Regions from separate parts of the Streptomyces sp. NPDC054841 genome, predicted to be linked through region 1. Evidence: riboswitches for the same ligand, from Rfam matches in the RefSeq annotation. Region 1 holds a riboswitch; each other region holds the start of a gene.
The links. Region 1 has a riboswitch for cyclic di-AMP ahead of tgmA (putative ATP-grasp-modified RiPP). Riboswitches for the same ligand answer to the same signal wherever they lie in the genome.

Region 1 (5,583 bases):
AGTCGGCTGTCCAGGTTGCCTGGTATTACAGCCGGAGTTCTTGGTGTCGATGGTGATGCGCGGTCGGGCCCATTCGTGCAGGGGGCGCCGTACCGCGGGCCGAGCCGCAAACAGGGCCCGCTCGGTACGGGGGTTCCACTGATTCTCGTGCCCTGGGGCCTGCCGACCCAGGGACGCACCGCACGCGCCACCTGCGTCGGCCGGATACGGACACGCGCATCCGGCGGGAGGTGCCTCGCGCGGCTTCGAGGTACGTTCAGTGACAAAGCGGGCGGCGGCGCCGCCTGGCCTCCTGAGGAGACCGGGGTGATGGAATGCCACAAGAGGCCTTGACCCGCCGGCCTGACGGCGCTGTCAGGTGGGCGGTCGCGGCGTCCGTCGATCCCGCCACGGGACCCGGTGCGGGGCGTGTCGTCCCGGCGGACCGGCACGCCGCCTCCGTAGCGACGGCACTCTGTGGGTTGTGGCCGCAGCCGCAAGCAAGCACCCGCGCCCCGAACCCGCGCAGCACCCGAGCATGACCGGACATCACCCCACCGATGCCGGCGGTCCGAGCAATCCGCACGAACTGGAGCCGCAGCAGGCGGCGTTCGGCGAGGCCCGATGGCCGATGGCCGGAGCCGTCATCGTCGCCATGGCGCTGACCCTGCTGATGCCCGACGACCTGCGCCTGGGACCCCGCTGGCTGCTCCCGTTCGTCGAAGGACTGCTCTTGGTGACGCTGATCGCGGGCGACCCAGGCCGGATCAGCCGCCGCTCGGCCGCCCTGCGCGCAGTATCGATCGCCCTGGTCGGCGCGCTGGCCGTCAGCGCCATCTGGTCGACCGTCCGGTTGGTCGACGACCTCATCCACGGCGGGACCGAGACGAATTCCGCCACCGGCCTGCTGCAGGCCGGCGGCGTCGTCTGGGCCTCCACCGTCCTCGCCTTCTCCCTGATGTACTTCGAACTCGACAGTGGCGGAGCTGCCGCCCGGGCCCACCACATGCCCACCACCCCCGAACTCGCCTTCCCCCAGCAGCTCAATTCCGACCTGAACGCCACGCACTGGCGCCCCCGATACGTCGACTACCTCTACCTCGGGCTCACCAATTCCACCGCCTTCAGCCCCACCGACGTCATGCCACTGGCTCCGTGGGCCAAGATCGCCATGGCCGTCCAGTCCCTCATCTCCCTGCTCATCCTCGGACTCGTGATCGCCCGAGCCGTGAACGTCCTCGCCTGAGAACCAGCCCCCGCAACCACCGGGGGCCTCTCGCGTCCAGGCCCCATTCGGCTGAGCAATGGCCGGCCGAGGTGCGGCGGGCTCCGGACAGGGTAATGCTAATTAGGTAAGGCTTACCTATCCCGCGTCGGGGTCAGTCCCTGTGCAGTTCCACCTGGATCGTCATGTCTGAATCGCAGATCGCTCTGCTGGGAGCCATTGCCGGGTTCACCATCTTCCTCGGCCTGCCCGTCGGCCGCCTGCGCAGGCCCGTCCCGCGCCTGAGCGCCGCCCTCAACGCCGTCGCCGTCGGCATCCTGCTGTTCCTGTTCTGGGACGTCCTCAGCGAGGGATGGGAGCCGACCGACGCCGCACTGAGTGATCGGCACTGGGGAGCAGCGGCCATCGGTGGCTCGGTGCTCATCGCCGGTCTCGCTGTCGGTCTGTGCGGCCTCGTGTACTACGACCTATGGATTTCTCGGCGCAAGGCATCCGCCGTGGCTTCGTCCGACGGACCTGGAGCGGCAGCCACCACCGAACTGACGGCCAAGGCCCACTCGCGAGCTGCCGGCCTCGCCTTCATGATCGCCATCGGTATCGGCCTGCACAATTTCGCGGAAGGCCTGGCCATCGGCAACTCCGCGGCGCAGGGCAAGATCTCGCTGGCAATCCTGCTGGTCATCGGTTTCGGCCTGCACAACGCAACCGAAGGCTTCGGAATCGTCGCCCCGCTGGCCGCCGAGGGGGAGCGGCCCTCTTGGGGGACCCTCGCGCTGCTCGGCCTGATCGGCGGCGGTCCCACCTTCGTGGGCACCCTGGTCGGCCGGCAGGTGGTCAACGAAACCCTCAGCGTTGCCTTCATGGGCCTGGCCGCCGGGTCCATCCTCTACGTGATCATCGAGCTGCTCGCCGTCGTTCGCCGGGCCGCCATGAAGGAACTCACCGCCTGGATGATTCTGCTGGGCCTGCTGCTGGGCTTCGCCACCGACGCCGTGGTCACCGTCGCCGGAGTGTGAACCCCGGGGCTCAGCCCTCCGGCTGCTCGATCAACTGGGCCAGATAGAGCGCTTCACCGAGCTTCTCGATCAGCTCGAGCTGGGTGTCGAGGTAGTCGATGTGGTGTTCCTCGTCGGCAAGAATCGACTCGAAGAGGTTCGCCGAGGTTATGTCGCCCTTGGCCCGCATGACGTCGATGCCGCGCCTCAGCCGGTCGATCGCCTCGACCTCGACCTCTCGGTCCGCCTGGAACATCTCCGTGACCGTCTGGCCCACCCGGACGTGGAAAAGTCGCTGGTAGTTCGGCAGGCCGTCCAGCACGAGGATCCGGTCGGTCAGGACCTCCGCGTGGTTCATCTCCTCGAACGACTCCCGCCGGGTGTGGGCGGCAAGCCTGGTCCAGCCGAAGTTCTCCTGCATCTTGTGGTGCAGGAAGTACTGATTGATCGCGGTCAGCTCGGCGGTCAGCTGCTCGTTGAGGAACTCCAGGACCTCGGGGTCACCCTGCATCGCTCGCGCCTCCCTGCTCCTGGCCGGGCGGGCACGACGACGCGCCGCACCGGCGGCTGCTGTCTACGGACATCGTTTCACCGGACCGGTCCCACTGCCAGGGAAGACGGGCTCACCTCGGGTGCCGGGGTGATCATGCGGGCCGAGTCACCTCAGGTGAGCGCTGTGTGAGTGGGGGTGGTCATCACCCGCGGGTCACCCGCGCGTCACACGCGGGCGGGCGGGTGCGGTTGCAGCCATGCAGCCATGCGTGCGTATCCGGGCCCGTCGTAGCAGCCTGGATTGCTGATACGCATACGAGGTGCACGCATCCCCCTTTACCGGGGGTACCGGGCCTACCTACCATGAACTCTCTTGTAAAAAAGGCAAGTTGACACGAGTTCACTTGTGCAGACCTTGTGCTCGAACGCAAGATCCCTCTAACGTGCTCGGCGTTCGGATAAGTCGAACACCGCGTGCCCGGACCGCCGAATCCTGCCCCCGGCGCACGCGGCAGCACATCACCACACCGCCTGGCAGGAGCGGGGGACCCACTTGCGCCGTACGGGACATCGCGTACCCGGGCGGCTTGGGGTGAAGCCGTGAGAACCACGGCCGGGCGACTCTCCAGCCCGAACCCGACAGCTCACCTCGTAGGCGTTCGGAGTACGGAGCCACCTTGATATCTGCAGTCGGACGAGATCGCGCCCCACGCCCCCGGATCACCACCCGGCAGCTCGTCAGCCGCGCCTCCGCCGTCGGGTCGACCCACGCGCTGCCGGTCATCGGAACCGGCACCGCCCATGCTGCGGTGCGACCTCAGCCGTAGACCCAGTCATCCGTACGAGTGCAGCGGCCGGTGGCCGGCAGTACCTCCCCCCGGCGGCGTGCTCGGCGAGAACGTACTCGCCGCCCACTCGGCGAGCCCGGATATCTGCGGCTGTCGTCGCGGCCGGAAAGGACGCTGTCGGTGGCTGCGCGCCGCCCCCCGATCGCTGTCGGTGACTGCGCGCCGCCCGCCTGATCGCTGTCGACGATCCGACCGCTGTCTTCCGACCGGGACGACGCATGACCACATGGCCGCATGCCACAAGCCATTCAGCACCCCTGCCCGATGAGCCGGCAGAGCCTGCCGCCCGTCCGGCACGCAAGAGGAGACGTGATGAAACCGTTCGCATTGAACTACGCCCGCCCGGCCTCGGCCCCGCCCGCCGTGATTCCCTACGCCTATGACCCCACGCGTCAGCTGAACGTCCTGCCCGATGGGCGCCCGGCCATCAGCGACCGCGACCTGCTGCTGGCGTACGGCACCACCACGTCCACCGCCGGTTCCCAAACGCACTTCGACGACTGACGGCCCCCATGACCGTGCTCGTACTGACCTGCGTCGAGGACGTGACCGCGGACATGGTGGTGTCCGCCCTGGACGATGCGGGCATCCCGGTCGTACGTCTGGACCCCGCCGACCTCCCGGGCCAGGCCGCCCTGTCCGCCGAGTACGTGCGGGGCGACTTCGACGGACATCTGTCGGCCGGGGGTCGTGTGGTGGGGATGAGCGGACTGCGCTCGATATGGGTACGCCGGCCCGGCCGTCCGGCAGCGCGCGCCGCCCATCAGTCCGCATGGCTCACCGCCGAGGCCGAACAGGCCCTGTACGGAACGCTGAACTGCACGGGCGTGCGCTGGATGAACCATCCGGTCGCCGCCGCGCAAGCCCGCTGGAAACCCTGGCAGCTGCGCGTCGCCCACCGCAGCGGCTTCGCGGTACCCCCCACGCTGATCACCAGCTTTCCGCAGGTTGCACGCGAGTTCGCCGCCCAGTACCCGGACCTCGTCGTGAAGCCGGTTTCGGGAACGCATCCCAGCGACCCGCCGCTGGCACTACCCACCACCCCCGTCGAGCCGGACGCCGACTTCACCGGAGTGACCGCCGGCCCCACGCTCCTGCAGCAGCGTGTGCCCAAGCGCGCGGACATCCGGCTGACCTGTGTGGGGGACGAACTGTTCGCCGCACGGAGGGCGTCCGACCCCGACGAGGTGGACTGGCGTTTCGTCGACGACGGCGGTGTCTGGGTCCCGGCCGAGGTGCCCACCCGCATCGCGGAGGCCATCTGCGCCTACATGTCGCTCGCCCAGCTCGCCTACGGCGCCTTCGACTTCGCTGAGGACGATGACGGCACCTGGTGGTTCCTGGAGTGCAATCAGGGCGGGCAGTTCGGCTTCGTACAACTGGAGACCGGTCAGCCCATCGCCGAGGCTGTCGCATCCTGGCTGGCTTCGAGCACCGCGGTGTGAGCTGGTCGTCGAAGAGGTCCTCAGCCGCACGCAGGCGTGGCCCGGGCCGCTCGGGGACGGCGAAGCCGCAGGCGGCCGGCAGCATCGAAGCCGACGGGGCTGTCCGGGGGTTCGCCGCGGACAGCCCCTGCCGGGTGCGAGAGGCGATCACTCAGTGGCAGTTGGTGGTGCCGCTGTCGCTGTAGGTCTTGCCCGCCTCGGGCACGAACTGCCAGTCGTAGCTGTTGGCGTGCAGGGTGAACTTGAGCACACCAAAGGTGTCACTGTTGCGGGCCTGGCTGTTGGGCTGGATGGTGCCGAAGCTGTAGTGCCCGACACCGCCCATGCCGGCGACGAAGTGCCGGATGCCGCGGGTGTTGTCGAGCTGACCGCTCGGGTTCATGGGAGCGAACCGCTCGTACTGGTGGTTGTGGCCCGTGGCGATCACCTCGGCGTTGTAGTCGTACAGCGCCTGGACGAGAGGTCCGGTCGAGGTGTCCGGGGCATGGTTGGCGCCCGAGGTGAACCGCGGCTTGTGCCAGTAGGCGATGGTGCACTGCTTGCTGCTGGCGGCCAGGTCGGAACGCAGCCACTGCTCCTGCGCCGAGCCGACGGACATG
Region 2 (5,583 bases), on a different contig from region 1:
CAGGCGCTGCGGGTGCGCGTGCCGTACTCCGGGCCCCAGGAGGAACTGGTGCGGGTGCACCCGGGCGAGGAGTGGCTGTACGTACTCGAAGGGCGGCTGCGGCTCGGCCTCGGCGACACGGTCCATGAACTCGACCCCGGGGACAGCGCCCACTTCGACTCGCTCACACCGCACCGTATCGCCGCCGCCACGATCGGCGGGGCCGAGCTGCTCTTCGTCCACACGCTGCTGCAGAGCCCCGACCCGCACGCACACCCGCACGTCTGATCCGCACACCGCACGTCTGCCCCTGTGTGCCCCCGTGGCACGTACACCCGCACGCCTGAGGAGACCGCCATGCCCCGGAAGCCGTCATCGAGCCAGGAATCGAGCCAGGAATCCGCGTTCCCCGTCGGACTGATCGTCCGGCTCTTCGCCTATCTGGTGGCAGGCCACCTCTTCGCGGCCTTCCTCTATCTGCTGTTCACCGTGGGCGGCCAGTGACCCGCCGCCCGGCAAGGGCTCAGGCCGATCCGTCCAGCAGACGGTCGCGCAGCCGCTCACGCGTCTCGGGCGTGATCTCGAGGCCCTCGGAAAGATAGCTCTCGGTGCTGCCCCAGGTCTCCTCGATGGTCTCGAACGCCGCCGCCAGGTACTCGGAGCGGGCGTCGAAGAGCGGGCTGAGGAGCTCCATGACCTCCGGCGACATCCCGGCGGGCGCGTTGTCGCCGCGGCGCACCTTGTAGCGGCGGTGCGGGTCGTTCGACTTCAGGTAGTCGGCCTCGATGGCGTCCCGCTCGACACCGACCGCCAGCAGGGAGACCGCTATCGACAGACCCGCGCGGTCCTTGCCCGCCGCACAGTGCATCAGGGCCGGGACGCTGTCCTCCGCCAGCGCGTGCAGCACACGGCTGTGCTCGGCCGTGCGCTCCTTGATGATCACGCGGTACGACGCGACCATGCGGGCGGCCGCCTTGCCGTCGGCGAGGATCGACCTCAGCTGGTCGAGGTCGCCCTCGCGGACCATCTTCCAGAACTCGGCGCCGTCCGCCGGGTCGGTGAGCGGGATGTTGAGGTTGCGCACACCGGGCAGTTCGACGTCCGGGCCTTCCAGCTTCTGGTCCGCGGCATTGCGGAAGTCGAAGATCGTGTGGAGCCCGAGCGAGGCGAGGAAGGCGGCATCGGTGTCGGTGGCGTGCGCGAGATGGCCGCTGCGGAAGAGCCGCCCGTGCCGCACCAGGCGCCCGTCAACGGTCGGCAGTCCGCCCACGTCCCGGAAGTTGCGCACCCCGGCCAGCTCGGGTTCGGTCGACGGGATCTGAGGCAGCTGCTGCGTCACGGTGGCTCCTCCGTGTCTGCGGTCGGCGCTCGCCGACAATGGCGCGTTCCTGACCATACGACATCGATTCCTCAGGCAATCATTTCGGCTCCGCTGGAAGGGCCGCGCCGCAGGAGGGCAACCGGAGTACGCCGCGCGCGCTCGTACTGGACCAGCCGATTCCGCTTGGTGGCCTCATCGATGGTCTCGCCGAGGACCACGTGCCGGTGCATGCCCAACAGCTGCTGGACCTTCGTGCCGCTGTCCCTGGGCGCACCTGAAGGCAAGGTGCAGGCCGTTGCCCCGATGGTGGATCGCGCGCGATGATGTGCGAACGTGTGCGAATTTGAGAGGCCGGGGTGATCGAGTCGGTTGGCAGCGGTCGTATCTGGGTTCTGTCCGGCAGTACGAGCAGCTATGCGCTGCTCGTCACCGAACGGGACGAGCTTCTCCATCTCCACTGGGGGCCGCGCATCCGCACGGCCGACGCCGAGTACCTCGCCTCCCAACCCCTCTCGAGCTGCGGCTGTGCTTCAGCGACCCCGTGCACGGCCTCGCGCTGACCGTCCACTACCGGATGCGGGACGAGTGCCTGGACACCGGTGTCGTTCACCGGGGCTCCGTCCTGCTCCACCATGGGCTGCACACGGGTCTCCACGGTGATCTTGACGCGACGGTGATCCGGCTGCGGCGCCGCTGACCGCGCCCGGGTCCGGGTCCGGTCAGCACCTGGGCGGAAGCCCCGGGCGGCCGATTCGTGAACTCCGGGAGTTCACGGCGCACTTGGTGGGCGGCCCGGAAGTGTTTCGCTTGCCGAGCCGGCCGCGACACAAAAGGGACAATGCGGGGCAAGTGGAATGACTTGGGTGAAAGGGGTGGGTGGCGCACTCCTTGCCTGCGTGTGTAGTTGGCGCCAATCGAGCCTAATGGACGATCTGTCCGTATTAGTCCATTTCGGGTAACGCGCCCGAGTTAAGGGGGAGATGGGCTCGGGTTCGTGAGCGGGATCATATCTGTGACGTTCTGTGGTGATGCCGGACATGTGAACTCCCTTGTTACGTAGGAAATCGAAGATCCGTGATTTACAGAGGGTGACCGGGAAATCCAGGTCGAAATCAGGCGGAAGGGTTCCCGGTGGAATTGATGGCTTGTTCGCGCCGACCCGGCTCGCTTACGGTCACCGCAATCCGGTCGGAACGCCTAATCCTGCCGCCGTCCGGAATATCGCACCCACCCACGTGTGGCAGGAGCGGGGGACCCAGGTAGTACGCCGTTCCGGGATCCCGGACGGCTCGGGGTGAAGTCGCGCGCCATGCGCGGCCGGGCATCTCCAGCCCGAACCCGACAGCTCACCTCGCAGGCGGCGGAGAGGAATTCGCCATGCCCGGTAAGGGTAAGCATCGCCGTCCGAGGGCCAACCCGATCACGCGTGGATTCGTCGCCGCCGGAACGGGCGGGGCCGCCATCGCGCTCCCGCTCATCGGCGCCCTCGGTGCCCATGCCGCCGAGAAGTCCGCGCCCTCCGCCGCCCCCGAGCACATCGCAGCCGTCGCCAAGAAGGCCGTCGCCCCGCATGCGCCGAAGGCTCCCAAGGCGCCTGCGACGTACACCGTCGTGGCCGGTGACTACCTGTCGAAGATCGCTCAGGAGCAGAGCGTCAACGGCGGCTGGAAGAAGCTGTACGCCGACAATCGCGCCGCCGTCGGTGAGGACCCGTCGCTGATCCACCCGGGACTCAAGCTGACCCTCGGCGGCAAGCCGAAGGCCCAGGGCGAGGCGAAGGTCCGGAGCGAGGCGAAGCCCGAGCGGAAGGCCAAGGCTCCGGTCAAGAGCGAGAAGCCGTCCGGTTCCTCCGAGCGTGCCTCCCGCACCGCCGAGCGCCCCAAGGCCGCTCCGGCCGCCGCCGAGGCCCCCGCCACGAACGCCGCCGCGAACGCCGCCGCGCAGACCAGTTTCTCCGGCTTCTTCGCGCCGGTCCGCGGCGGCGTCAGCACCGCGTACAAGACCGCCGGTTCCATGTGGTCCAGCGGTTACCACACCGGTGTCGACTTCATCGCCGCCACCGGTACGTCCGTGAAGGCCGTCGGCCCGGGCACCGTCGTGTCGGCCGGCTGGAGCGGCGCGTACGGCAACGAGGTCGTCATCAAGCACAGCGACGGCACGTACTCGCAGTACGCCCACCTCTCCCAGCTCTCCATCGCGTCCGGCGAGAGTGTCACCGGCGGCCAGCAGATCGGCCTCTCCGGCTCCACCGGCAACTCCACCGGCCCGCACCTGCACTTCGAGATCCGCACGAGCCCGAGCTACGGCTCGGACATCGACCCGCTGGCCTACCTCCGCCGGCACGGCGTCTCGATCTGACGCGACGTCCGTACCTGACACGGCGTCTCACCGTCCGCCGGCCCCGCATCGTGGGGCCGGCGGACGCGCGCGTTCCTGCTCCTTCCGGGTATTCCCGCTTTGCGGAAAACTGACCGGGTGGCCTATATCACCCCGCGTCAACCCCTCCCTACGGTGGCGTAGGTCACTTCCCGCGAGGAAAGATGTCTCGACGTGGCAGACGATTCGCGATCAAGAACAAACGGCGCAATCGGGTCCTATGCGGCGATCGGTGACAGCTTCACCGAGGGCGTCGGAGACCCGGGACCTGAGGGACAGTTCGTCGGCTGGGCGGACCGACTCGCGGTCCTCCTGGACGACCGGGTACCGGAACACACCTTCCGCTACGCCAACCTCGCCGTACGAGGCAGGCTCCTCGACCAGATCGTTGAGGAACAGGTCCCGCGGGCGAAGGAACTCGCCCCCGACCTGGTGACGTTCTGCGCCGGGGGAAACGACATCATCCGGCCCGGCACCGACCCCGACGACGTCGCGGAACGCTTCGAACGGGCCGTCGCCGACCTCACCGCCTCCGTCGGCACCGTCATGGTGACCACCGGCTTCGACACCCGCGGCGTACCCGTGCTGCGCCATCTGCGCGGCAAGATCGCCACGTACACCGCGCATGTCCGCGCCATCGCCGACCGCTACGACTGCCCCGTACTCGACCTCTGGTCGCTCAAGTCCGTCCAGGACAGGCGCGCCTGGGACGACGACCGGCTGCATCTCTCGCCCGAGGGTCACACGCGCGTCGCGCTCCGTGCCGCCCAGGTGCTCGGCATCGACGTGCCGGCCGACCCGGACCAGCCGTGGCCGCCACTGCCGCCGCGTGGCACGCTCGAAGTCCGCCGTGACGACGTCCTCTGGGCGCGCGAGTACCTCGTACCGTGGATCGGCCGGCGGCTGCGGGGCGAATCATCCGGCGATCACGTGGAGCCCAAGCGCCCGGACCTGCTTCCGCTCTGAGCGTTCCCCGCCCCCGCGGTAGTGCCTGTGGCGGGGGAGCCCGTGGCGGGGATCCGCTCCAGCACCCCGCCCGGCACGGCATGCCCGCCGAGCGGTGTGGATGGCGGCTGTACGGGAAGAGCGGGTCGAGGGCGTGTGCCCGCCGCGGGCGACCGTCCTCACGTGGGTGCCGGGTCCTCGACCAGGCCCTCCTCCGCTGAACAACACGGTGTCCCCGCTCGCGCAGCCGAGCCGATCATCAGCATCAGGCTCGTCCACTAGGAACGACGTACGGCGTCGTCGAGGCGCTGCTGAAAGCGGGCCCGGTCGCGCGGGTAACCATCGAGGCCGGGCAGCGCAGCACGAATGCCGTCAGCAGCTTCACGCCAGTCTTGGCACGCATAGGCCACCTCGCCGCCTGGAGCTGTGCCCGCGCCGGGGTGAGCCAGTACAGCCAGCCCGGACGGTCACTCTCCTCGGGGACGCGCGCAGCATGCCTGAATGCCTCGTCCGACAGGCGTCGCGAGCGGTCTCGTTCGCCCACCGCTGCCGCCGCGATCGCCGCCTCATGCGCCGCTACTGCGGCTGCCCCGGAGGAAGTGCCCGGGACCCGGCGAGCAGCCTCGGCCGTCCGCAGCGCGCGCAGCGGGTCGCCGCTCTGCCGGCAGTAGAAGGCCCTCACGCGCTGGACCCACGACGACATGTCCATGTGGTCGCCGTCAACGGCCCACCCATGGGCCACGTCCAGCCAGCCGAGCGCGGAACCCACCTGGTTGTGCTGCCAGGCCACCCACGAGAGCCAGTGCGCGTGTTCGGCGGCCAGCAGCATCAGCCTGTCGGCAGCTGTGCCGGCGGTTCCCGGGATCAGTCTCGTGATGGCGTCCAGCTGGGAGCGTACGACTGCCCAGAGATCGGCCCCGCCGACCTCGTCTTCGGCGCGGCGCTGCGTCGTCAGGACCTCG
Region 3 (5,583 bases), on a different contig from region 1:
GTGCTGCTCGCCGCGGGCGGTGCGCTCACCGCGCTTCGGCTGCGCCGTCGCTGAGCCGCGACCTCGGCTCGGACGGGCTTCTGACGAGCCCGGCGGGGAAAATGGATTGGATCTTGCTCCGCATGGCGTAAGGTGGTGTTCACCGACGCGGGGTGGAGCAGCTCGGTAGCTCGCTGGGCTCATAACCCAGAGGTCGCAGGTTCAAATCCTGTCCCCGCTACTGAAGGCCGAAGGCCCGGGACCACATGGTCCCGGGCCTTCGGTGTTTTCGCGTACCCGGGCGGACCTTTGCGTCCACTCGCCTGCACTCGCGCCCACCCTCGCCCTCACACGCCCGCTCGCGCCGGCTCCCCTGCCCCTCTGTGAGACCCGGCTCGCTCTCGCTTGACCTTTACGTAACGTCAAGTTCTAGCGTGAAGGTCATGGAGTGGTCGATCCAGGAGATTGCCAGGAAAGCCGGTACGACGAGCCGCACGCTCAGGCATTACGGAGAGCTGGGGCTGCTCGCACCGAGCCGGATCGGCAGCAACGGTTACCGCTATTACGACCAGGACACCCTCGTCCGGTTGCAGCGGATTCTGCTGCTGCGCGAGCTGGGCCTCGGGCTGCCGGCGATCGCGCAGGTCCTGGAAGGCCAGCGGGACACGGCCGCCGCCCTGCGGACGCATCTGAGGCTGCTGGAGCAGGAGCGGGAGCGCATCGGGCGGCAGATCGCCTCGGTACGGACCACTCTCGACCGGACGGAGAAAGGAGAGGAACTCATGGCGGAAGAAGTCTTCGACGGCTTCGACCACACGCAGTACGAGCAGGAGGTCACCGAACGCTGGGGCCGCGAGGCGTACGAGAAGGGCGACCGCTGGTGGCGTTCGCTGAGCGCCAAGGAGAAGAAGGCGTTCCAGGACCGTCAGGTCGCGATCGCCCGTGACTTCGGGCAGGCTCTGAAGGACGGACTGGCGCCCGACAGCGACGAAGCACAGGCGATCGCGCAGCGGCAGTGCGAATGGCTGTCGGTGACGACCGCCCCGACCAGGTCGTACGTCATCGGGCTCGGCGAGATGTACGTCGCCGACCCGCGCTTCACGGCGAACTACGACCGGCACGGGGAGGGGACGGCTGTGTTCGTCCGTGACGCGATGAAGGTGTACGCGGAGCGCAACCTCAGCGACGACTGAGGCGCCTCCCGTCCGACGGTCGGACGGGAGCCGGTCACCAGGAGGGCCCCCTGGTGGCCGATCAGCCCGGACTGGTTCCGGCCGGCCCTGATGGGCACCGGCTGGTTCTTGCCGGTTCTTGCCGGTCCTGGCTGGTCCTGACTGGTCCGGTTGGCCGATGGTGAGTCGCTGAGCGGCGCGGCTCCGGCCAGCCTGAATGGGGCGCGGTACCGTCCGCAGCCGTGGGCGGACCTGGCAGGAGACCACTGGTGGGGCAGCGAGAAGGCGACAACGGACAGCGGCGGGACGGTGGCCGCAGGATGGTCCGGGTGCTGCCCTTCCTGCTGATCGTGGGCGGGATCTTCTTCGACCTGGGCACCCCGGAGTCGTACACCGCGTCGCCGCTCTTCGCCGCGGCACCGCTGGTCGCCGCCCCCTTCTTCTCGGCGCTGTTCACCCTGCTGACGGGAGTCGCCGCCGTCGCGGCGGTGGCCGGGCTGCATGCGTACAACGGCACCGTCTCCGACATCCCGGCCGTGACGGAGCTGCTGACCGTGTTCACGGTCTCCGTGCTGGCTCTCTTCATCAACCAGGTCGTACGCCGCAGCGGCGAGCGCCTCGCTTCCGCGCGCGTCATCGCGGAGGCCGCGCAGCGGGCCGTGCTGCCCACGCCGGCCGACCGGATCGGCGGGCTGCAGATCGCCGCGCGGTACGAGGCGGCGCAGGAGGACGCGTTCATCGGCGGGGACCTGTTCGCCGCGCAGGACACTCCGTACGGGGTGCGGCTGGTCGTCGGGGACGTACGGGGGAAGGGGCTGGACGCCGTCGAAGCGGTGGCCGTGATCCTCGGGGCGTTCCGGGAGGCCGCCGAGCAGGAGTCCTCGCTGGAGGGGGTGGCACAGCGGCTGGAGCGGGCGCTCGCCCGGGAGGGCATGCGTTCCGGGCTCGACGCGTTCGAGGGCTTCACCACCGCCGTGCTCGCCGAGATCCCCCACGAGGACGGAGCGGTCCGGATCCTCAACCGGGGCCACCCCCCGCCGCTCCTGCTGACCGCGGACGGCACGCTGGGCATGCTGGAGCCGCCCGAGATCTCGCTGCCGCTGGGCATGGGGGATCTGGGGGCCTCGCCGGACCGGGCGTACGAGACCCGGTACGCGGCCGGTGCCACGCTCCTGCTCTACACGGACGGGCTGACCGAGGCGCGTGACGCGCACGGCGTCTTCTACGATCCGGGCGAGCGGCTGGGCGGCCGGATCTTTTCCGGACCGGAGGAGCTGCTGGACGCGGTCGTCGCCGACGTACAGCGGCATACGGGCGGCGCGTCGACGGACGACATGGCGCTGTTGGCGGTCACCAGGCCCGGGGAACGGCAGCCGGAGCGGCGCAGGACGATGCCGGTGGTTCCGTGAACGGAACGCTGGGAACGCAGCGCCACGGACCGTAATCGAAACACAGCCCTCCGCATAACATTTGACTCACCGTCAGAAGGGCTGACCGGATTGAGGGGCAGTCAACTCGCCCGATTCGGTGCTGTTGTGCCTGAAAAGTCCAGGCCAATGTCGCTAACGATCACTGGGAAGAGCTTGGAATCCGCCCCCCGTGTCTATTAACGTTCGATAACGCAGCGCGGTCGTCACAGTCGTCGCAAGAGACGGCACCGTGCGCACGCGCCGAATCCCGCAAGGGAACCGGGGAACCACCTATTGGGGTGAATCGGGCACTTCGCAGTGCTCGTAGGAGACCTTCCTGCTCCGAACCCGTCAGCTAACCCGGTAGGCGATAAGGAAGGAAAGGAGAACGCCTCCGTGGCGTCCAACGAGCCTGCCCTCCAGGAACCTCCCACCAGCGAGTGGGTCCCCACCAACGAGTGGGCCCCGGCCACCGGGGCGGAGGAATGGAACCCGACCGAGGAATCGGTCCGTCCGGTCCGTGGCAGGCATCGCGTCGTCAAGCAGCGCAACGGACTCGCCCGGAGCTCCACCGTTCTCGGAGTCGGCGTCATCGCCGCGGTCGGCGCGGGCGGCATGGCCACCGCGCAGAACAAGCCGCCGGTCTCCATATCCCTCCCCGACGCCATCACGGACCACCTCCCGGACGCGGATTCGCTTCCCGGCGTGGGCTCCCTCCTCTCCTCGGACGACTCCGACTCGGAGAGCCGGAACAACGCACCGCTCACCGCCTTCTCCGTCGCCGACACGGCCGCGGACGACGGACAGGGCGCCGGTGACGCGGGCGAGGCCCTGCGTGCCCGGATCCTCCAGCAGGCGGAGCAGCAGCAGGCCGAGGTCGAGGCCGAGGCGAAGGCAGCCGCGGAGAAGGCCGCCGCCGAGAAGGCCGCGGCGGAGGCGAAGGCGCAGCAGACCGCGGCCGAGACCGCCGCCGAGGCCGCGGCCGCCAAGGCCGCCGAGGCGAAGCGGCTGGCCGAGGAGGAGGCCGCGCGCAAGGCGGAGGCCGAGCGGCTCGCCAAGCTCGCCGCGAGCTACTCCCTGCCGACGTCCTCGTACACGATCACCTCGACCTTCGGCCAGGCCGGTTCGATGTGGTCCTCCGGCTACCACACCGGCCTCGACTTCGCGGCGCCCACGGGCACGCCGGCGAAGGCCGTGCACGGAGGCACCGTCAAGTCGGCGGGCTGGTCCGGGTCGTACGGCTACCGCATCGTGCTGGAGCTCGAGGACGGCACCGAGGTCTGGTACTGCCACCTGTCGTCGATGACCGTCGGCGTGGGGCAGACCGTCGGGACGGGCGAGACCATCGGGCGCGTCGGCGCGACCGGCAATGTCACCGGACCGCATCTGCACCTGGAGGTGCACACCCCGGGCGGCGACGGCATCGACCCGATGGCGTGGCTGCGCGACAAGGGGCTCTCCGTCTAGTGCCGTGGCCGGAAAGGTTTGCCGGGAAGCTCGCGGCGTCCGGTGCGGTGCATCGCAAGGCGGAGTATCGCCCTCGTACTGGGCGTACTTGGGTGATGCGACAACGCAGCGAGGTGCCGTGCAGGGCGTCGCGAGCCGGTGAACCGTTCCGGCCACGACACTAGGTCCTGTCCGCCCGGACTGGGCCTAGGAGGACCTGTCCGGGCCTGGGCCCGGACTGGGCCATGGTCCTGGTCCGCCGGGTTCGTACTCGAGTCACCGGCAGCTCTGGCGCACCCCCCCGACGCCTGGGCTGCCGGTTTTTCGTGCCGCGGTGCGGTCCGCGACGCCGCGGCGATCCGCGTTCTCCGCTACCTCCGGTACGGGTTGTAGCCGTCGTAGTCCAGATACGGCGGTGGCTGCCACACCTGGCCCGTCGCGCGGGCCGCGTACGTGAGGGCCGGGCCCGCGACGCTCCTGCGCTGCCAGAGATGATGGAGCAGCTCCTGCTCGCGGGCGACGAAGTCCGGGCCCCCCGCGCCGCGCTGGGCCCGGTGGCGCAGGAAGGCCAGCGAGGTCGCGAAGGCCTCGTACTCGGAGACGGCGCGGGCGGCCGCCGGGCCCTGGGTACGGCCGGCCATGTCGCGGGCCACCGTGCGCGCTCGCATGGAGGACAGGGCGAGCGGCTCGGCAGGGGCGAGCCAGCCGGCCGCCGCGTACGCGGGCAGCTCGGCCGCGACCGTACGCAGCTCGCGCTGCCGGGTCCAGATCGCCAGCCAGGTCAGCAGCCCGAACGCCGGCACCATGAACGCCGCGTACACGGCGTAGAACCCGAACGGGCCGAACCTCGCCGAGCCGTTCCACAGCGCGTGCATGCCCATCGCGAGGGTGAGACCGAGCAGCGGCAACACGGTCCTGCGGAACCTCCGGCGCCGGGCCGTGATCGCCGCGAGGCCGAACCCGATGCCCGTCAGCACCGTGAACAGCGGATGCGCGAACGGCGACATCACGATCCGTACGAAGAAGGTCGCGGCGGTGACGGACGCGAAGCCGGACGTGCCGAACGCCTGGTCCTCACCGAAGGCGTTGCCGAGATACAGGATGTTCTCGGTGAAGGCGAAGCCGGTCGCGGTGAAGCCGGCGACGACGACGCCGTCGACGATGCCGGTGAAGTCCCGTCTGCGGAAGAGGAAGAGGAGCAGCACGGCGGCCGCCTTGGCGCTCTCCTCCACGACCGGGGCGATGACGGTCGCGCCGATCGTGTCCGCGTGCGACGGATCGGCGGTCGCGGTGGCTATCCACTGGGTCGCGAACGAGTTCGCGATGATCGCGACAAGGGCAGCCGCGCAGGCGCCCCAGGCGAAGGCGAAGAGGAGATTCCGCCACGGGCCCGGCTCGACCCGGTCCAGCCAGCGGAACGCCGCCATCAGCAGCGGGACGGGCAGCACGGCGAGGCCGAGGCCGACCAGAAAGCCCTCGGTGCCGGTCTGTTCGCGGACCAGCGCGAGGATGACCAGACCGGACAGCGCGAGCAGGGTGATCAGGGTCCCGGCGCGTACGGTCTTGCTGCGCCAGAA
Region 4 (5,583 bases), on a different contig from region 1:
TATTCGAAGCTGCTGGACGAGCGGATCATCTTTCTCGGCGCACCCGTCGACGACACCTCGGCCAACGACGTCATCGCCCAGTTCCTGCACCTCGAGTACGCCGCCCCCGACCAGGACATCTCGCTCTACATCAACTCCCCCGGGGGCTCGATCAGCGCCATGTCCGCGATCTACGACACGATGCAGGTGGTGACCTGCGACGTGGCGACGACCTGCCTCGGTCAGGCCGCCTCCACCGCCGCCGTGTTGCTCGCGGCGGGCACGCCCGGCAAACGAATGGCCCTGCCCGGCGCCCGGGTCATCGTCCAGCAGCCCGCCCTGACCGAGCCGCTCCAGGGCCAGCCGACCGATCTGGACATCCAGGCACAGGAGTTGCTCCGGCTGCGCGAGCAGCTCGCCGCCATGCTCGTGCGGCACACCGGTCGGAGCGCCGAGCGCATCGCCGCCGACCTCGAACGCGACACCGTCCTCGACGCGGCAGCGGCCAGGGAGTACGGCCTCGTGGACCACATCATCAAGAACCGCAAGACGTCCGCGATTTCCACCGGCGCGAGGTGAGCCGGCCTTGCTGCCTCCGGAGCTGCCGCCCCTGCCCGCACTGACGCGCGCCGAAAGCGAGTTCATCGACTGCTATCTCGAAGTCGTCGACCAGCTGGGACGGATCAACCCGGCCCACGGCACGCACACCTATGGCGCGCTCCGTGCCGCGCAGGCACTGGCCGCACGGGCCGCGGCGCTCAGGGACTCACTGGCGCTGATGCACGCGCGCGGCGAGAGCGAGCTGCACTCGCCCACACTGACGCGCGCCCTGCGGGTGTTGGACGGGGAGCGGAGGGCCTCCCGAATCACCGTGCCGCCCGAGCCGACGAGTTGACGGCGGGCCACACGGAAGCCCGGAAGGCCGCTCGCGCCATGCCGGAGGCGTACGAGTGGGTGTCGCCCATCCGGACCACTCGCAGCTTCGGCATAAGTATCGGGCGAGTTGCGCACAGCGTTGAGCCATCTGATCGAATGCGGCGTTCCGTTGCTGGTACGGCGCTCGTCACGCGGCCACGCGAACTCGGCCAAACGGCCCTGTCCACTCCAATGGATCAGTGGTGAGGAGCTTCACAAATCGTCGTTTCAACTCGGAAATCCGGCAGAAAGTGCGTCAAGATCCCTGGGACGACAAGCCCCCGCCACCGCGGCGGGGCGGTCCGGGCGGACGCCGAGTCCTGCCGCCGCACCGGATGCCTGGTCGACATGAGGGCTTCGGCAGGAGTGGAGGACCCGAGCAGTACGGGCCGGCCGCATGGCCGGTCCTCGGGGTGAAGCCGCTAGCGCGGCCGGGCGTTCTTCGCCGGTCCGAACCCGACAGGTCATCCTTCACAGGCGGCTGACGAAGGGTTGCGCATGACTGCGCAGACACATGTCCCGTCCCTGTTGTCACGGACGGGTGCCGTCTCGGCTCTCACACTCGCCGCCGTCGGCGGCTCGCTGATCATGCCGGGCGGCGTCTCCGAGGCCCAGGCGGCCTCGGCACACGCGACGAAGGCCCTGAAGGTGGCCGCGTCGAAGAAGGGAGCGCCGTACAGGTACGGGGCCACCGGTCCGTACCGGTTCGACTGTTCAGGGCTCATTCTCTACTCGTACGAGAAGGCCGGTAAACGCCTGCCGCGCACGGCGCAGCAACAGTACAACCGCACCCGGCACATCTCCGCCCACAAGCGGCAACGCGGTGACCTGGTCTTCTTCCATGCCGGCGGGTATGTGTACCACGTCGGTATCTACGCGGGCGGCGGCAGGATCTGGCACTCGCCGAAGACCGGATCCGTCGTGAAACTGAGCAAGATCTGGTCCAAGAACGTGCGGTACGGGCGCGTGCGCTGACCCTGTGGGACCGCGTCACGCGATCGGCTGAATGCGCCGATCGGCTCAGCGGTGGCATGTTCCGCGGGGCGCGGGCTACTCGTCATGCATGCCTGATGACGAAAGCCTCCGCGCCTCGCGGGACGAGACCGAGACGGAGCAGGCCGACCGTAACTTCGTCGAGCTGCTCCAGGAGCTCCGGGTCATCCAGACCGGCGTTCAGATCCTGTTCGCCTTTCTGCTGACGCTGGCCTTCACGGCCCGCTTCCCTTCGCTCAACTCGTTCCAGCGCGGCACGTACGTGACGACGCTGATGCTGGCCGTTGTCGCGGCGGCGCTGTTCACCGCGCCCGCCGCATTGCACCGCGGTCTGTTCCGCAGAGGTGCCAAACGGGAGATCGTCGACATCTCCTCCCGGCTGGCCGGCATCGGCATGGCGGTGCTCGCCCTGGCGCTGACCTCGGCGGTACTGCTGGTCGTCGATGTCGTGCACGGCACGCCCGAGGGAGTGATCGCCGCGGCCGCGACGCTGCTCGTCTGCGCGGGGCTGTGGGGCCTGCTGCCCTGGCTCGTGGGCCTGCACATCACCTCGCAGGAGGACTCGCAGGAAGACCCGTCGTCAGCGCCCGGCGCAGGGCGGTGAGGGCCCGCGCCGGCGGCCTTCTCCACGGTCCGGGCGGTACGCGGCCGGACCGTGGCCACCGGCCGGGTCACCGCCGCGCCGACCGCCCGGCCGGCCGCCACCCGGTCAGCCGGGGTTCTGCACGGGGGCGGCGGCAGCCCAGGGCAGGACGATCCAGATGGTCTTGCCGCCCTCCGGGGTGGGGCTGACGGACAGCCGCCCGCCGCACTCCGCGGTGAGCCAGCGGATGATCACCATGCCCCGGCCGTTGTCCTGCTGGACGGCTGCGGGCAGCCGCTGCGGCCATCGGGGGTGACTGTCGGTGACGCCGATGCGCAGCTGCTCGTCGCGCTCCAGCCGGACGTCGACCGTGAAGGTCGGCGACTGTCCGAAGGTGTGCTGCACGGCGTTGGTGGCGAGTTCGGAGACGATGAGCCGTACGGTGTCGGCCGCTTCGGCCTCCCCCGGCAGTCCCCACTCGGTGAGGATGTCGGAGACGTATCTCCGCGCGGCGGGGACCGAGGCGGGATTGCTCGGCAGAGTGACGGATGCTTCCTGGTGATCTGCCATGGCGGGCTGTCCCTTTCCCACCGGGGCCGGATTGCGGCACGTAGCGGATGATGTGCCGGAACAGCCTCGGATTGTGCTTCGCGCCAGACTGCCACTCCTGCTGTCGCCGGTGGTGCCGTTCCACCAGGATATGCATATATCTGTCGCTCAAAGCGGTGAACTCTGCGACGCGAGACCGTATTTGGGCTCATACTCGGCGCTGCGATTCGCCGGGGTATTCGGCGGCCGAAGGAGGAGACGGGGATGCGGCACGGTCCCGTGGTGCGCCGGCGCAAGCTCGGGGAGGAGTTGCGCGGGCTGCGGCTCGGCGCGGGCCTCACCAGCCGGGAGGCGGCGCGGCTCGTGGGCTGGCACCAGTCGAAGGTGAGCCGGATCGAGACGGGCACGAGCGGGGCGAAGCCGGCGGACGTGGCCCGGCTGCTCGATGCGTACGGGGTCGTCGACCAGCGGCTGCGTGAACTGCTGGGGACGCTGGCCGGTTCGGCGGACGGCGGCGGTACGGGCTGGTGGCACGCCTATCGGGGGGTGATCCCGCCGCAGTACCGGGACTTCATCAGTCTGGAGTCCCAGGCGAGCACGGCCCGGACGTTGGAGACGTCGGTGGTGCCAGGGCTGCTGCAGACCCCCGACTACGCGCGGGCCGTGACCCGTTCCGCGCTCGAAGGGCTGCCGTCGGCCACCGTGGACTCACTGGTGGAGGTCCGGATCGCCCGTCAGCAAGTGCTCCGTGCGGAGCGGCCGCTGGAGTTCAGCGCGGTGCTGGACGAGGCGGTGCTGCGGCGGCAGGTGGGCGGTCCGCGGGTCATGCGCGGACAGTTGAGGAGGGTGCTGGACATGGCCCGGCTCCCCCATGTCCGGCTGCAGGTGCTGCCGTTCTCGACCGGTGGCTATGTGGGACTCACCGGACCTTTCGTTATCTTCTCTTTTCCGAACACTTCTGATCTGGACGTGGTTGTTCTTGACCACTTGACGAGTAGTCTCTATCTGGAGCGGAAAGAAGACCTTGATGCGTACGGCGCCGCGTTCCGCACCATGCAGGCGCATGCGCTCTCGCTCCACGACTCGTTGGATCTCATCACCGGGATCGGTGACGGCGCGTAGGGAAGGCACCCCCCAATGTCTGCTCACGACGCACTCTTACACACCCCGCTGCGCACTCCGTGGCAGCGCAGCAGCCGCAGTGTCGGAATGAACAACTGCGTCGAGACCGCACGCTGCGCCGACGGCGCTCTGGCCGTGCGGGACTCGAAGAACGTCCATCTGCCGGTGCTGCGGTTCTCCCCCGCCGCCTGGACCGGCTTCCTGCGCGGGCTGGGAGAGGACTCGGCCGGCTGACGGACCCACCGGCTCAGACGGCGGGCGCGCTCCCCAGGATGGTGGCGACCGCCGTCTCGACCTGCTGAGGCGTGAGATCGGCCCGCGCGGTGAGCCTGATCCGGGAGATGCCGTCCGGCACGGACGGCGGCCGGAAGCAGCCGACTGCCAGTCCCCGGGCCCTGCAGTCCGCCGCCCAGCGCACGGCCGACTCCGGCGACGGCGCCTGTACGGAGACCACGGCCGCGTCCGGACGCGCGGCCGTCAGTCCGGCGCCCGTCAGCCGGTCGTGCAGCGTCGTGGCGACGGCACGCGCACGGTCCGCGAGGGCGGGTTCGCGGCGCAGCAGCCGCAGGCTCGCCAGGGCCGCACCCGCCGCGGCCGGGGCGAGGCCGGTGTCGAAGATGAAGGTGCGGGCGGCGTTGACCAGATGGTCGATGACCCGCGCCGGGCCCAGGACCGCACCGCCCTGGCTGCCGAGGGACTTGGAGAGGGTGAGGGTGGCCACGACGCCCGTGGCGCCCGCGAGTCCCGCCGCGTCCAGGGCACCCCGGCCACCGTCGCCGAGGACTCCGAGGCCGTGCGCGTCATCGACGACCAGCGCCGCGCCGTGCGCCCGGCACACATCGGCGAACCCGGTCAGCGGGGCGGCGTCGCCGTCCACGGAGAAGACCGAGTCGGAGACGACCAGGGCGCGCCGTCCCGGGTGCGCGTCGAGCGTCTTGCGCACGGCCTCGGGGTCGGCGTGCGGCACCACAGCGGTCTCGGCCCGCGAGAGCCGGCACCCGTCGACGATCGAGGCGTGGTTGCCCGCGTCCGAGACGATCAGGGACCCGTGGTCGCTGAGCGCCGTCAGCGCAGCGAGATTGGCCGCGTACCCGGAGGAGAACACGAGCGCGGCCTCGAACCCGCAGAACTCGGCCAGCTCCCGCTCCAGTTCGGCGTGGAGTTCGGTGCTGCCGGTGACCAGCCGGGAGCCGGTGGCGCCCGCGCCCCAGCGCCGGGCCGCCTCGGCCGCGGCCGCGGTGATCTCAGGCCTGCGGGTGAGACCGAGGTAGTCGTTGCTCGCGAGATCGAGCAGGGTGGCGTCGGCGGATCGCGGGCGGAGCGTACGTACGAGCCCGGCGTCCGCGCGGCGCCGCGCCGCGCCGTCGGTCCAGTGGAAGGGATCCTGGGGCAAGGCCTGGGACATGAGGCTCCGGTCCTTTTGTAGGCAGCGCACAGACCCT

Region 2: another riboswitch for cyclic di-AMP. It lies ahead of ACWGI8_RS25565 (M23 family metallopeptidase); the one in region 1 lies ahead of tgmA (putative ATP-grasp-modified RiPP).
Region 3: another riboswitch for cyclic di-AMP. It lies ahead of ACWGI8_RS22305 (M23 family metallopeptidase); the one in region 1 lies ahead of tgmA (putative ATP-grasp-modified RiPP).
Region 4: another riboswitch for cyclic di-AMP. It lies ahead of ACWGI8_RS24565 (C40 family peptidase); the one in region 1 lies ahead of tgmA (putative ATP-grasp-modified RiPP).

What each region holds. Positions count from the first base shown of each region.
Region 1 is NZ_JBSGZO010000216.1:4,914-10,496, forward strand. It holds gene ACWGI8_RS25705 (hypothetical protein) at 518-1,225, shown strand; gene ACWGI8_RS25710 (ZIP family metal transporter) at 1,390-2,220, shown strand; gene bfr (bacterioferritin) at 2,231-2,710, opposite strand; cyclic di-AMP (ydaO/yuaA leader) riboswitch at 3,210-3,365, shown strand; gene tgmA (putative ATP-grasp-modified RiPP) at 3,852-4,043, shown strand; gene tgmB (ATP-grasp ribosomal peptide maturase) at 4,052-4,984, shown strand; gene ACWGI8_RS25730 (CBM96 family carbohydrate-binding protein) at 5,136-5,583, opposite strand, start outside.
Region 2 is NZ_JBSGZO010000214.1:1,064-6,646, reverse strand. It holds gene ACWGI8_RS25590 (helix-turn-helix domain-containing protein) at 1-267, shown strand, start outside; gene ACWGI8_RS25585 (DUF6126 family protein) at 337-483, shown strand; gene ACWGI8_RS25580 (tyrosine-protein phosphatase) at 503-1,318, opposite strand; gene ACWGI8_RS25575 (hypothetical protein) at 1,390-1,752, opposite strand; gene ACWGI8_RS25570 (hypothetical protein) at 1,842-1,997, shown strand; cyclic di-AMP (ydaO/yuaA leader) riboswitch at 2,519-2,673, shown strand; gene ACWGI8_RS25565 (M23 family metallopeptidase) at 2,678-3,658, shown strand; gene ACWGI8_RS25560 (SGNH/GDSL hydrolase family protein) at 3,851-4,642, shown strand; gene ACWGI8_RS25555 (helix-turn-helix domain-containing protein) at 4,887-5,583, opposite strand, start outside.
Region 3 is NZ_JBSGZO010000168.1:3,473-9,055, forward strand. It holds gene ACWGI8_RS22285 (hypothetical protein) at 1-54, shown strand, start outside; tRNA gene ACWGI8_RS22290 (tRNA-Met) at 147-220, shown strand; gene ACWGI8_RS22295 (MerR family transcriptional regulator) at 423-1,172, shown strand; gene ACWGI8_RS22300 (PP2C family protein-serine/threonine phosphatase) at 1,472-2,560, shown strand; cyclic di-AMP (ydaO/yuaA leader) riboswitch at 2,810-2,945, shown strand; gene ACWGI8_RS22305 (M23 family metallopeptidase) at 2,957-4,027, shown strand; gene ACWGI8_RS22310 (PrsW family intramembrane metalloprotease) at 4,378-5,583, opposite strand, start outside.
Region 4 is NZ_JBSGZO010000200.1:488-6,070, forward strand. It holds gene ACWGI8_RS24555 (ATP-dependent Clp protease proteolytic subunit) at 1-558, shown strand, start outside; gene ACWGI8_RS24560 (hypothetical protein) at 566-874, shown strand; cyclic di-AMP (ydaO/yuaA leader) riboswitch at 1,238-1,389, shown strand; gene ACWGI8_RS24565 (C40 family peptidase) at 1,393-1,869, shown strand; gene ACWGI8_RS24570 (DUF6328 family protein) at 1,958-2,491, shown strand; gene ACWGI8_RS24575 (ATP-binding protein) at 2,597-3,040, opposite strand; gene ACWGI8_RS24580 (helix-turn-helix domain-containing protein) at 3,284-4,141, shown strand; gene ACWGI8_RS24585 (DUF397 domain-containing protein) at 4,157-4,375, shown strand; gene ACWGI8_RS24590 (8-amino-7-oxononanoate synthase) at 4,389-5,546, opposite strand.